Regions from separate parts of the Salinivibrio sp. PR5 genome, predicted to be linked through region 2. Evidence: riboswitches for the same ligand, from Rfam matches in the RefSeq annotation. Region 2 holds a riboswitch; each other region holds the start of a gene.

Region 1 (3,248 bases), on a different contig from region 2:
CCTCTTTATTGGGCAGACCCAGATGCTCTTTGGGCGTGACATAGCAAAGCATCGCACACCCAAACCAGCCAATCATCGCCGCACCAATCCCGGAGGTAATGTGGTCATAGCCAGGCGCAATATCGGTAGTCAGCGGGCCTAAAGTATAAAAGGGCGCTTCGTGGCAATGGGTGAGCTGCTCGTCCATATTCTCTTTGATCATGTGCATGGGCACATGACCGGGGCCTTCAATCATCACCTGCACATCGTATTCCCATGCCACCTTGGTTAGCTCGCCCAGGGTACGTAACTCACTGAACTGGGCTTCGTCGTTCGCGTCAGCTACTGAGCCTGGGCGCAATCCATCGCCTAACGACAGCGATACATCATAGGCGGCACAAATCTCGCAGATTTCACGAAAATGGGTATAGAGGAAGCTTTCTTGATGATGCGCCAAGCACCATTTGGCGATAATCGACCCACCACGCGAGACAATCCCAGTCACGCGATTGGCAGTCATGGGCACATAGTGCAAACGCACCCCGGCGTGAATGGTAAAGTAGTCGACCCCTTGTTCGGCTTGCTCTATCAAGGTATCGCGCATCACTTCCCAAGTCAGATCTTCGGCAATGCCATTCACTTTCTCAAGCGCCTGATACATAGGTACGGTGCCAATCGGGACTGGGCTATTACGTAAAATCCACTCGCGAGTTTCGTGGATATTGCGTCCGGTCGATAAATCCATCACCGTATCCGCGCCCCAACGGGTCGCCCACACCAACTTTTCGGTTTCTTCTTCAATGGAGGAGCTCACCGCCGAGTTACCAATATTGGCATTCACTTTCACCAGAAAGTTACGCCCAATGATCATCGGCTCCGCTTCTGGGTGGTTAATGTTGGCAGGAATAATCGCACGCCCTTCAGCAACTTCTTGGCGCACAAATTCGGGAGTGATGTTTGAGGGTAAATGCGCGCCAAAGCTTTCTCCTGGGTGCTGGCGGTTTAGCTGCTCTTCACGATACTGCTGACGCCCCATATTTTCCCGGATCGCGATAAACTCCATCTCTGGGGTGATAATGCCTTGGCGTGCGTAGTGAAGTTGGGTCACACATTGGTTAGGTTTCGCCCGACGGATAGGCGGTAAGGCATTAAAGCGAAGATCATCTAAGGTTTCATCACTGAGGCGGGTCTGCGCATAGTCTGAGCTCACTGCATCAAGAAACTCTGTATCGGCACGCTCATCAATCCAGGCTTTGCGCACTGGCGCTAAGCCTTGGTAAATATCGATAGCACTCTGTGGGTCAGTATAAGGCCCTGATGTGTCATAAACCCGAATGGACTCGTTGGCCTCGTACTGCGGATTGTCTTTACTGCCACCCACAAAGGTCGGAGACAAATGGATCTCTCGCATCCCTACGCGAATATCGGGTCGCGATCCCTCGACATAGACTTTTTCCGAGTTGGGGTAGGTTTGCGCAGAGAGAGAATCGATAAAGGATTTGGCCTCAAGACGGGCCTGTTTACGGGTCGACATAGCATTACTCCGGTGTTCATTATGGGAATTAATGCTTGCCGGAAAACGCTGAATTGAGATGTGAGCAAAACTGGCAGACGCGTACGGTCTGTGATCTGATGCATCTCTTGTTCCCTTCGCTGGTACTAACCAGATCAGGTTCAACGGATCCCACTTAACGTGGTCTCAGCCAATTGGCACTCCGACAAGTTCAACGCCAGTATAAGAAATCACCGCCGCAACAACAAGCGACGTAATGGCATGTTTTTACCTACCCAGTAATGCGTCCTAGCAACCAAGCCCCCATCGCGGCCGCTCCTAAGCATAACGCAAGGTTGAGACCCACGTTTAACAAGGCTTTCACCGTCTCACCATGTTGAAAAAGAAGCAAGGTATCCACTGAAAAGGTCGAGAAGGTGGTGAACGCGCCCAAAAAGCCAATCGCAATCAGTTGACGCCAAGGTACAGGGGCAATCAGCTCTTGACTCATCGCCGCTAAAAAGACACCCATCGCTAATGATCCTAGCACATTAACCATTAGGGTGCCGTACGGGAATCCTCGACCAAACACTGCGACGCTCCACTCTGAAACTAAAAAACGCGAAGACGCCCCTAATGCGCCACCAAGTCCTACCCACAATATGCTTACCACTGGGGGCTCCTTTTGATTGGTAAAAAGTCATCATACCGCGACATGTGAACAAGAAACAGGAGGAAGAAAAAGGGAAAAGGATCAGGGGTGCTAGAAGCATAATGAGTCACATACAAAAAAAGCACCGACAATGTCGATGCTTTGATGTTTGGCAGGGGTAGAGGGATTCGACCGGGCTGGCGACCCAGCCCCCGACACGCTTTTGTGTAGATTGCATGTTCACATCTACCCTTAATCGGATTACGAGAACCTTGATGATTCACATACAAAAAAAGCACCGACGATGTCGATGCTTTGGTATTTGGCAGGGGTAGAGGGATTCGAACCCCCAACACGCGGATTTGGAATCCGCTGCTCTGCCAATTGGAGCTATACCCCTGTAGATAGGTGCCTATTGTAGCGATCCCGCGACAAATTACCACCACCAATTACTCTTCAGACGTTTGATCGCTTATTTATAAAGCAAATCGCCCCAACGCCCCAATCACAAAAAACCCCAGCTTTTCAGCTAGGGTTTCTAAGCAGTGGCGGAGGGCCGGGGTTGCGGGCAACCGGGACTCATTCGCCCGCAGGGCGAACCTGGCCAATAACAAAAAACCCTACTAAAATTAGCAGGGTTTCTAAGTAGTGGCGGAGTGGACGGGACTCGAACCCGCGACCCCCGGCGTGACAGGCCGGTATTCTAACCAACTGAACTACCACTCCGCACCAATTCTGTCTCATCAAAGTCTTACGCATATCTGCTTTGATGATTAAATTTTTGCTAACTAAAGCCCAACATTAAGCTCTAATTAGATTATCTTGTTTGATGCGATGAGGATGTTGAATCGAGACGCGCAGTGTATGCCAATACATGAGCATCGCAGATATCAACAGCATCGAGCTATCAACAAGATAAGCAATGAGAGCCTGGCGATGTCCTACTCTCACATGGGGAGACCCCACACTACCATCGGCGCTGCTTCGTTTCACTACTGAGTTCGGCATGGAGTCAGGTGGGTCCAAAGCGCTATGGTCGCCAAGCAAATTCGGTAATCTAGAAAGCTGTTCGTTCTCGCCACAATCAACTGGCTTTATTTCAAGTCCAACCCAAAACCTCTTGGG
Region 2 (3,248 bases):
ATGATCTGGGCGGAAAATGGTAAGTTGAAAAACACGTGTGCCAGCAAAATGCCGCTCAATCCATAAATGGAAAATGGCATAGAAAGATCAAAATGTTGTAGGGTGTCGGCGAGCAATCCGCTGCGACCAAAAATGGCTACCAAGCCAAATACCCCAATCAGCACAGGCAGCACTAAGGTCATGGCAAACAGTTTCAACAACCAACGCTTACCCGCAAACTCGCGACGCGACAGGGCGTGGGCAACAGGAATCGCCAATCCCACACTGAGGATCACTGATAAAATGGCTTGCTTGAAGCTAAATACGGTGACGTGACGAAGGTAGGCATCTTGCCATAGTGCCTGAAGGTTAAGATCTTGGCTGTGAGAGAACAGCGCCCAAAGAGCGCTGCCAATTAAAAGCACGACGAGACTGGCCGCGAGACTGCCCGGCCAAGTGCGTGAAGGGTTGAGCATGACGATTATTCAACCAACGCCGTTTGCCAGTCACGCACCCATTGTTGACGGTTGCCCATCACTTCATCGGGTTGATAAATCAAGCTTTTTTTGGGCTTACTCAAGGTATAGAAGGCATCCGGTAACGTGATATCAGTAACAGGGTACATCCATTGCGTAAGGGGAATGATCGACTGCGCTTCATCGCTGAGCATAAACTGCAAAAACGCATCGGCCAGTTCTGGCTGGTCGGTGTAGGCTGATTTTGCGGCCACTTCAATCTGCATATAGTGGCCCTCTTCAAACGTCGCGGCGGCAAAGCGGTCATCATCATCGGCAACCAAATGGTAAGCCGGTGATGTGGTGTAAGAGAGCACCATGTCCGCTTCCTTGTTCAGGAACATGTTGTACGCTTCGGTCCAGCCTTTGGTCACGGTAATGGTGTTATCCGCGAGATCACGCCATGCTTGCTGGCTTTTATCGCCGTAGACTTTCTGGATCCAAAGCATTAAGCCTTGGCCAACGGTGGAGACACGGGGATCTTGGTAAATCACACTGATGTCATCACGATCTTCAATCAAGGCTTTCAAGCTCTTGGGCGGATCGAGCAGGCGCGTGGTGTCGTACACGAAGGCAAAGTAGCCGTAATCGTAGGGGATAAAGTAGGGATTATCCCAACCGCCGGGTACCTGTAGGCGCTCCGTATTCACCGCGTGCTCGGCGACAATGCCGCTCCGCTCCGCTTCTTTCATTAAATTGGTGTCCATACCCAACACGATATCGGCGCTGGTGTTACTGCCTTCAATCCGCATGCGGTTTAGCAAGGCTGCGCCGTCTTCAAGGGACACAAACTCGACCTTACAATTACAGCGTTTCTCGAAGGCGGCTTTAATTTTTGGCCCTGCGCCCCAATCGGTGATAAACGAGTCGTAGGTATAGACAGTCAGCGGGTCGGCGGCGCGGGCGCCAAGCGATAACAGAGACAAAGAAAGTACGGTTAAAACAGACGTAATGACTTTCACAGCACGCTCCTAAGTTGGGCGTGGGTGTTGAGGCTGGTTGATGACATCATCAAGTCTCAATCCCTACGCCAGTGTTAGCTGGATCAGGTTCGATGGGTTTAGCGCGGTGCGCAATCTCAGCCAAGAGGCTCCCCAATGAGTACGAAGCCATTGTACTGATTGGCTTAGGGTTAACCAAGCCTTTTAGTCAGCGGTTCGGTTAAGCGCCCAGTCGTAGTCATAGTCTAAGCGTGCATCCTCGGGAAGTTTGATATCGCGGTATTGATTGATATGGGTGATTACTCCTTGTTCACTGCCGCCAAAATCGGCCTCAAACCACTCATAGATAGAAGAAAGCTGCCACTGACCGCCTTGCTGACTCACGCCTTTATCACTGTTAATAAAGGTATAGGCGGCTTGTTCTAATTGTGTCTCTAAGGTGTCGGCTTGAAAGGCTTGTGGCTGTAGGTTCGGACAGCCAAGGCTGGCACAATTGACCGCATAGTGGGTACGCGGATCTTGCCAGAGCGGGCGCAGAATGCGGTGCTCAATATCATTCAAGGTAAGCGGCTCTCCTGCCACCGTGACCACCTCATCATCCCAAGGTCCAAAGCTAAACAGGCCACCGAGTTTGGTGATCGAACGGACTGGATACGCATCCAAAATTAGCTTTACGGTGACTGAATTGTAGAGATTAACCCAGTACGCGTATTGTTCGTCTTTGGTCAAGGTGCGCGGGTCGCGCGCGGTGAGCATGCTAATGTAATGATCGAGAGTCGCTTTATCGGCCTCGGTGACGGCTGCGTAGTTAAATAAGGTGTGCTGTCCTTGAGGCTGTAAATACTTATCGAGTAATACTTGCCAGCTGTGATGGGTAAACGTGGCTTGGCTGGCGGGGTTGTGCGCATCCCACATTGCCCAATAATCGGCTTTCGGGGCGGCCAAGGCTGGAAAAGCAACGAGTAACCAAAAAATGAGCGTGATCCGTGTTCGCATACCGCTTCCTCAATCGCGAGCGTATCTTGTTTATATCCTAGACCAGCTTGCGCCATGTTTGCTTTCATAGCCATAAAAAAACGCTGCTCAAGCAGCGTTTTAGTGGTTAAAGCATTGTGTTATGCCAAAAAGGCGGGAATGTTTTGCTCAAAGCGCGAGATCTCAGCGTCGTGCTGAAGCGTGAGGCCAATGCTATCTAATCCTTCCAACAAGCAATGACGGCGAAAATCATCCATCTGGAAGCTAAAGCAGTGTTCACCGGCACGGATGGTTTGGGCGGGCAAATCTAGCGTTACCGTCGCGCCTTCATTTTCGGCCACATACGTAAATAGAGCATCGATTTGGCCTTCTTCAAGGGTCACTGGCACCATTTGGTTATTAATGCAGTTGCCATAGAAAATATCGGCAAAACTGGGGGCGATAATCACTTTAAAACCGTAATCATCCAGCGCCCAAGGAGCATGTTCGCGTGACGAGCCACAGCCAAAGTTTTCGCGGGTGAGTAACACGCTCGCCCCTTGGTAGCGCGCTTGATTGAGCACAAACTCGGGGTTCGGCTGTTTACCCGCATCGTCTAAAAAGCGCCAATCGTGAAATAGATGCTGACCAAAGCCTGTACGGGTGACTTTTTGCAAAAACTGTTTAGGGATAATCGCATCGGTATCGACGTTCGCCGCATCTAATGGGGCAACAATGCCGGTATGAGTGTGTATGCCTGACATAAGGCCTCCTTATAATTGGTTAACGTCGACAAAATGGCCCGCAATCGCCGCGGCGGCGGCCATGGCTGGGCTGACCAAGTGGGTGCGGCCTTCAC
Region 3 (3,248 bases), on a different contig from region 2:
TTGACTGCTATGTTGCTGCAATCTGGCTATCAACACATCACAGGCCTTAACGATCCACGCCTTGTGACCGATTACCTCTCCCCGGTCCCCGATTTAGTGTTGCTTGATATGCGTATGCCACAACGCTCGGGGCTGGATGTACTCGATCTGTTGAACAATACGCTCGGTGAGCACTGTCCCCCGGTGATGGTGCTCACTGCCGATAGTGATAACAATCTGCGCAACCAAGCCTTATGTCGTGGGGCCATTGATTATCTCACCAAGCCGTTTGATCACCATGAAGTGCTTCAGCGCATCCATAATATTCTTCATTTTCAATTCAAAACCCTGAAAGAGCGTGATCAAGCGGCACGTTTGCAAATGTTAGTGAATAAGCAAACCGCGGCATTACGTACCTTGTCTTTAACCGATCCTCTAACCAATCTACCCAATCGACGTGCGCTGGTGGATGCGGCTGAACGTCAACTCGCAAAGGGGATGGTGACCGTGTTTATGATAGCGTTGGATGGGATGGAGGCGGTAACACAGCATCAAGGCCACTTAATGACAGAAGCGCTGTATAAGCACCTTGCAGGGCTGTTGGCTAGTAGCTCGGTCGCAAGAGGTCGGCGTATTGGTGTCTGGGACAACACACGTTTGGTGATGGTAGTGGAAGGAGATATCACTGCCATTGACGCACTTGCCAAGCGGATTTGTCGATTATTGAGTGGTCATCACACCCTTGATGGCCGTTTGATGTCGATGCACTGCCATGTGGGAATAGCCCAAGCGGAAGGGGAACATCACGATGTGGAGCAACTCTTTCGCCAAGCGATTCTAGCCATCCCGACCGATGACACCGAAGTGGGTCATTATCGCCAAGAGTTGGATGCGCAATCGCAACGTGAGCATATGATCCGCAATGGACTTAGCCCGGCTCTTGAACAAGGAGGGTTGTCTTTGGTCTTTCAGCCCAAATGGGATCTCAATACCGGCACCATGGTAGGCGCTGAGGCGTTATTGCGTTGGCGTCATCCGCAACTGGGAGCGATCAGCCCGGCCGAGTTTATTCCCATTGCCGAGCGAAGTGCCGATATGATCCAACTCGGCGATGCAGTTTTTTCTATGGCGTTGCGCGCGCTGGTCCGTTGGCGAGAGCAATACACCTTGCCCGAGGCGTTTCACTTAGCCATCAATGTCTCTTCCCAGCAACTTCGCCACGGTTTTGCCGACAGCATTCTTGCCCGCTGCCAAGCGCTGGAAGTACCCACCCAAATCATTCAGCTTGAGGTTACTGAATCGGCGTTAATTCGACATATGTCGGTGGCGCTCAAAGAGTTACAACAGCTCCGTGATGCGGGGATGCATATTGCGCTTGATGATTTTGGCACAGGCTACAGTTCATTGAGCTATTTGAAACAGCTTCCTGTGGATTGGGTGAAGCTTGATCGTAGCTTTATTCAAGACCTTGCATCCAACGCCAGTGACAAACACCTTGTTGGTAGCGTGATCGACCTAGCGCATGGGTTCGGCCACGGTGTGGTGGCCGAAGGCGTGGAAGAAGTTGGCCAGCAACAGATTTTGCAGCGTATTGGCTGCGATCAAGCGCAAGGCTTCTTGTATGCCAAACCGCTGGGGTCAGAACAGTTTGAACAGCTTCTGCAAACCGGATGTGAATGCCCAGCGACGGCTATCAGTGCGCCCGTGTCTGGATAGCCGTGGTCATCATCGGATTAGAGATGAGGCTTGCGCTTTATCCGTAGGATGCATATCCTGAACACAGTTAGTCGGGGAGCAAGTAATTGCTGAGACTGCGAAAGCAGGACCCGTAGAACCTGATCCAGTTAGCACTGGCGGAGGGAACTGACACGATCAGCGCACAAAGTGATGCATACTGCCGTACTTTGTCTCCTTCCGCCCCTGATGATTAAGGGGCCAATATGAACCTATCTCCACCTGTTATTCTTACCATTGCCGGCTCAGACAGCGGTGGTGGCGCGGGCATTCAAGCTGACATTAAAGCGATTTCAGCGACCGGTGGCTATGCGTGCTCGGTGATCACCGCGCTAACCGCGCAAAATACCTGCGGTGTTGACGCCGTCTCGGCGGTTGAGCCCGATTTTGTGCGCGCCCAATTAGATGCAGTGTTATACGACATGCCGGTGCGTGCGGTGAAAATCGGCATGCTGGCCAATCAAGCGATTATTCGTGAAGTCGCTGCCGTGCTGGCACGGTCGCCACACTTGCCGGTGATTTTAGATCCCGTGATGGTCGCGACCAGCGGCGACCCTTTGCTCGACGAGCAGGCCATGACGGCGTTGATTGAAGAGCTTATTCCGCGAGCAACGGTGCTCACTCCCAACTTGCCGGAGGCCGCTCGCTTAACCGGTCGGCCTGTGCCAACCTCTATCGAGCAAATGCATGAGCTGGTGCCGGCACTTCGCCATCTAGGCTGTCCTTACGTGATGCTCAAAGGGGGCCATTTACACCAGATGCCCCAGAGCGTCGATATGTGGATTAGCCGAGATACCTGTCAGACCTTGCGCGCACGCCGCATTGAAACTACCAACACCCATGGCACCGGATGTTCACTGTCTGCTGCAATCGCCTCGTTTTATGCCCAAGGGATGACGCCTATCGAGGCCGGGCGAGCGGCTAAGCAGTATTTGACGGAGGCCTTAGCGCATAGTCAGCAGCTAACGGTCGGAAGAGGTGCTGGGCCGGTGCATCATTTTTACGCTTACCCTGATAATTTGTGTCTGTCGCCAGCAGAGCATGCTGTCGCGGAATTGCCCTGAGACGAGATGGAAACGATCCGCTGCAACCCAAGTGGGGCAGCGGCATCGAAAAGAAAACAGCAAAGATGCGTTGGACGCGTCCGTTAGGCGGCAGACCAATGTGGTAAACGCTCGGCGGCGATATAAAAGATGCGATCGCCCGGTGCCACTTCAGTGTGTAGGCGAGGGTTCAGGGTGATCCCATCGCCTTTGTCGAGACCAATTAAAGTTGCATCATGCTCATGCTTTAATTGATTAAACAAGGTGCCGACATCGGTTGCACTCGCATCGGTGGGGTAGCGGGCACAGTATTGGGTCATCCCTTGAGCCGTGCTCAATAGCTCGTGATGTAATTGGCTTGAACCGGGATCAACGGCCGCTTTTGCCAGCATTTCCACCGACACAGACGGCACACATTCAGCGTGCGGATAGTGCTGCTTCAATATTTGGCTGAGTGCATCATCTTGAAAATACGCGAGTAAATGAGCGGAA

What was found. A riboswitch is a leader RNA that binds a small molecule or an ion and turns the genes downstream of it on or off. The one in region 2 is predicted to bind thiamine pyrophosphate.
Region 1: it holds a riboswitch for thiamine pyrophosphate, as region 2 does, so the genes downstream of both, thiC (phosphomethylpyrimidine synthase ThiC) here and thiB (thiamine ABC transporter substrate binding subunit) in region 2, are expected to answer to the same signal.
Region 3: it holds a riboswitch for thiamine pyrophosphate, as region 2 does, so the genes downstream of both, thiD (bifunctional hydroxymethylpyrimidine kinase/phosphomethylpyrimidine kinase) here and thiB (thiamine ABC transporter substrate binding subunit) in region 2, are expected to answer to the same signal.

Annotation. Positions count from the first base shown of each region.
Region 1 covers NZ_MUFK01000004.1:112,660-115,907, forward strand. The annotation lists gene thiC (phosphomethylpyrimidine synthase ThiC) at 1-1,513, opposite strand, end outside; TPP riboswitch at 1,608-1,707, opposite strand; gene crcB (fluoride efflux transporter CrcB) at 1,764-2,144, opposite strand; tRNA gene BZG82_RS03140 (tRNA-Trp) at 2,447-2,523, opposite strand; tRNA gene BZG82_RS03145 (tRNA-Asp) at 2,773-2,849, opposite strand; rRNA gene rrf (5S ribosomal RNA) at 3,052-3,167, opposite strand.
Region 2 covers NZ_MUFK01000001.1:50,022-53,269, forward strand. The annotation lists gene thiP (thiamine/thiamine pyrophosphate ABC transporter permease) at 1-455, opposite strand, end outside; gene thiB (thiamine ABC transporter substrate binding subunit) at 461-1,447, opposite strand; TPP riboswitch at 1,500-1,601, opposite strand; gene BZG82_RS00230 (DUF547 domain-containing protein) at 1,640-2,431, opposite strand; gene leuD (3-isopropylmalate dehydratase small subunit) at 2,551-3,153, opposite strand; gene leuC (3-isopropylmalate dehydratase large subunit) at 3,163-3,248, opposite strand, start outside.
Region 3 covers NZ_MUFK01000017.1:49,000-52,247, forward strand. The annotation lists gene BZG82_RS08265 (putative bifunctional diguanylate cyclase/phosphodiesterase) at 1-1,695, shown strand, start outside; TPP riboswitch at 1,758-1,858, shown strand; gene thiD (bifunctional hydroxymethylpyrimidine kinase/phosphomethylpyrimidine kinase) at 1,920-2,777, shown strand; gene BZG82_RS08275 (potassium channel family protein) at 2,861-3,248, opposite strand, start outside.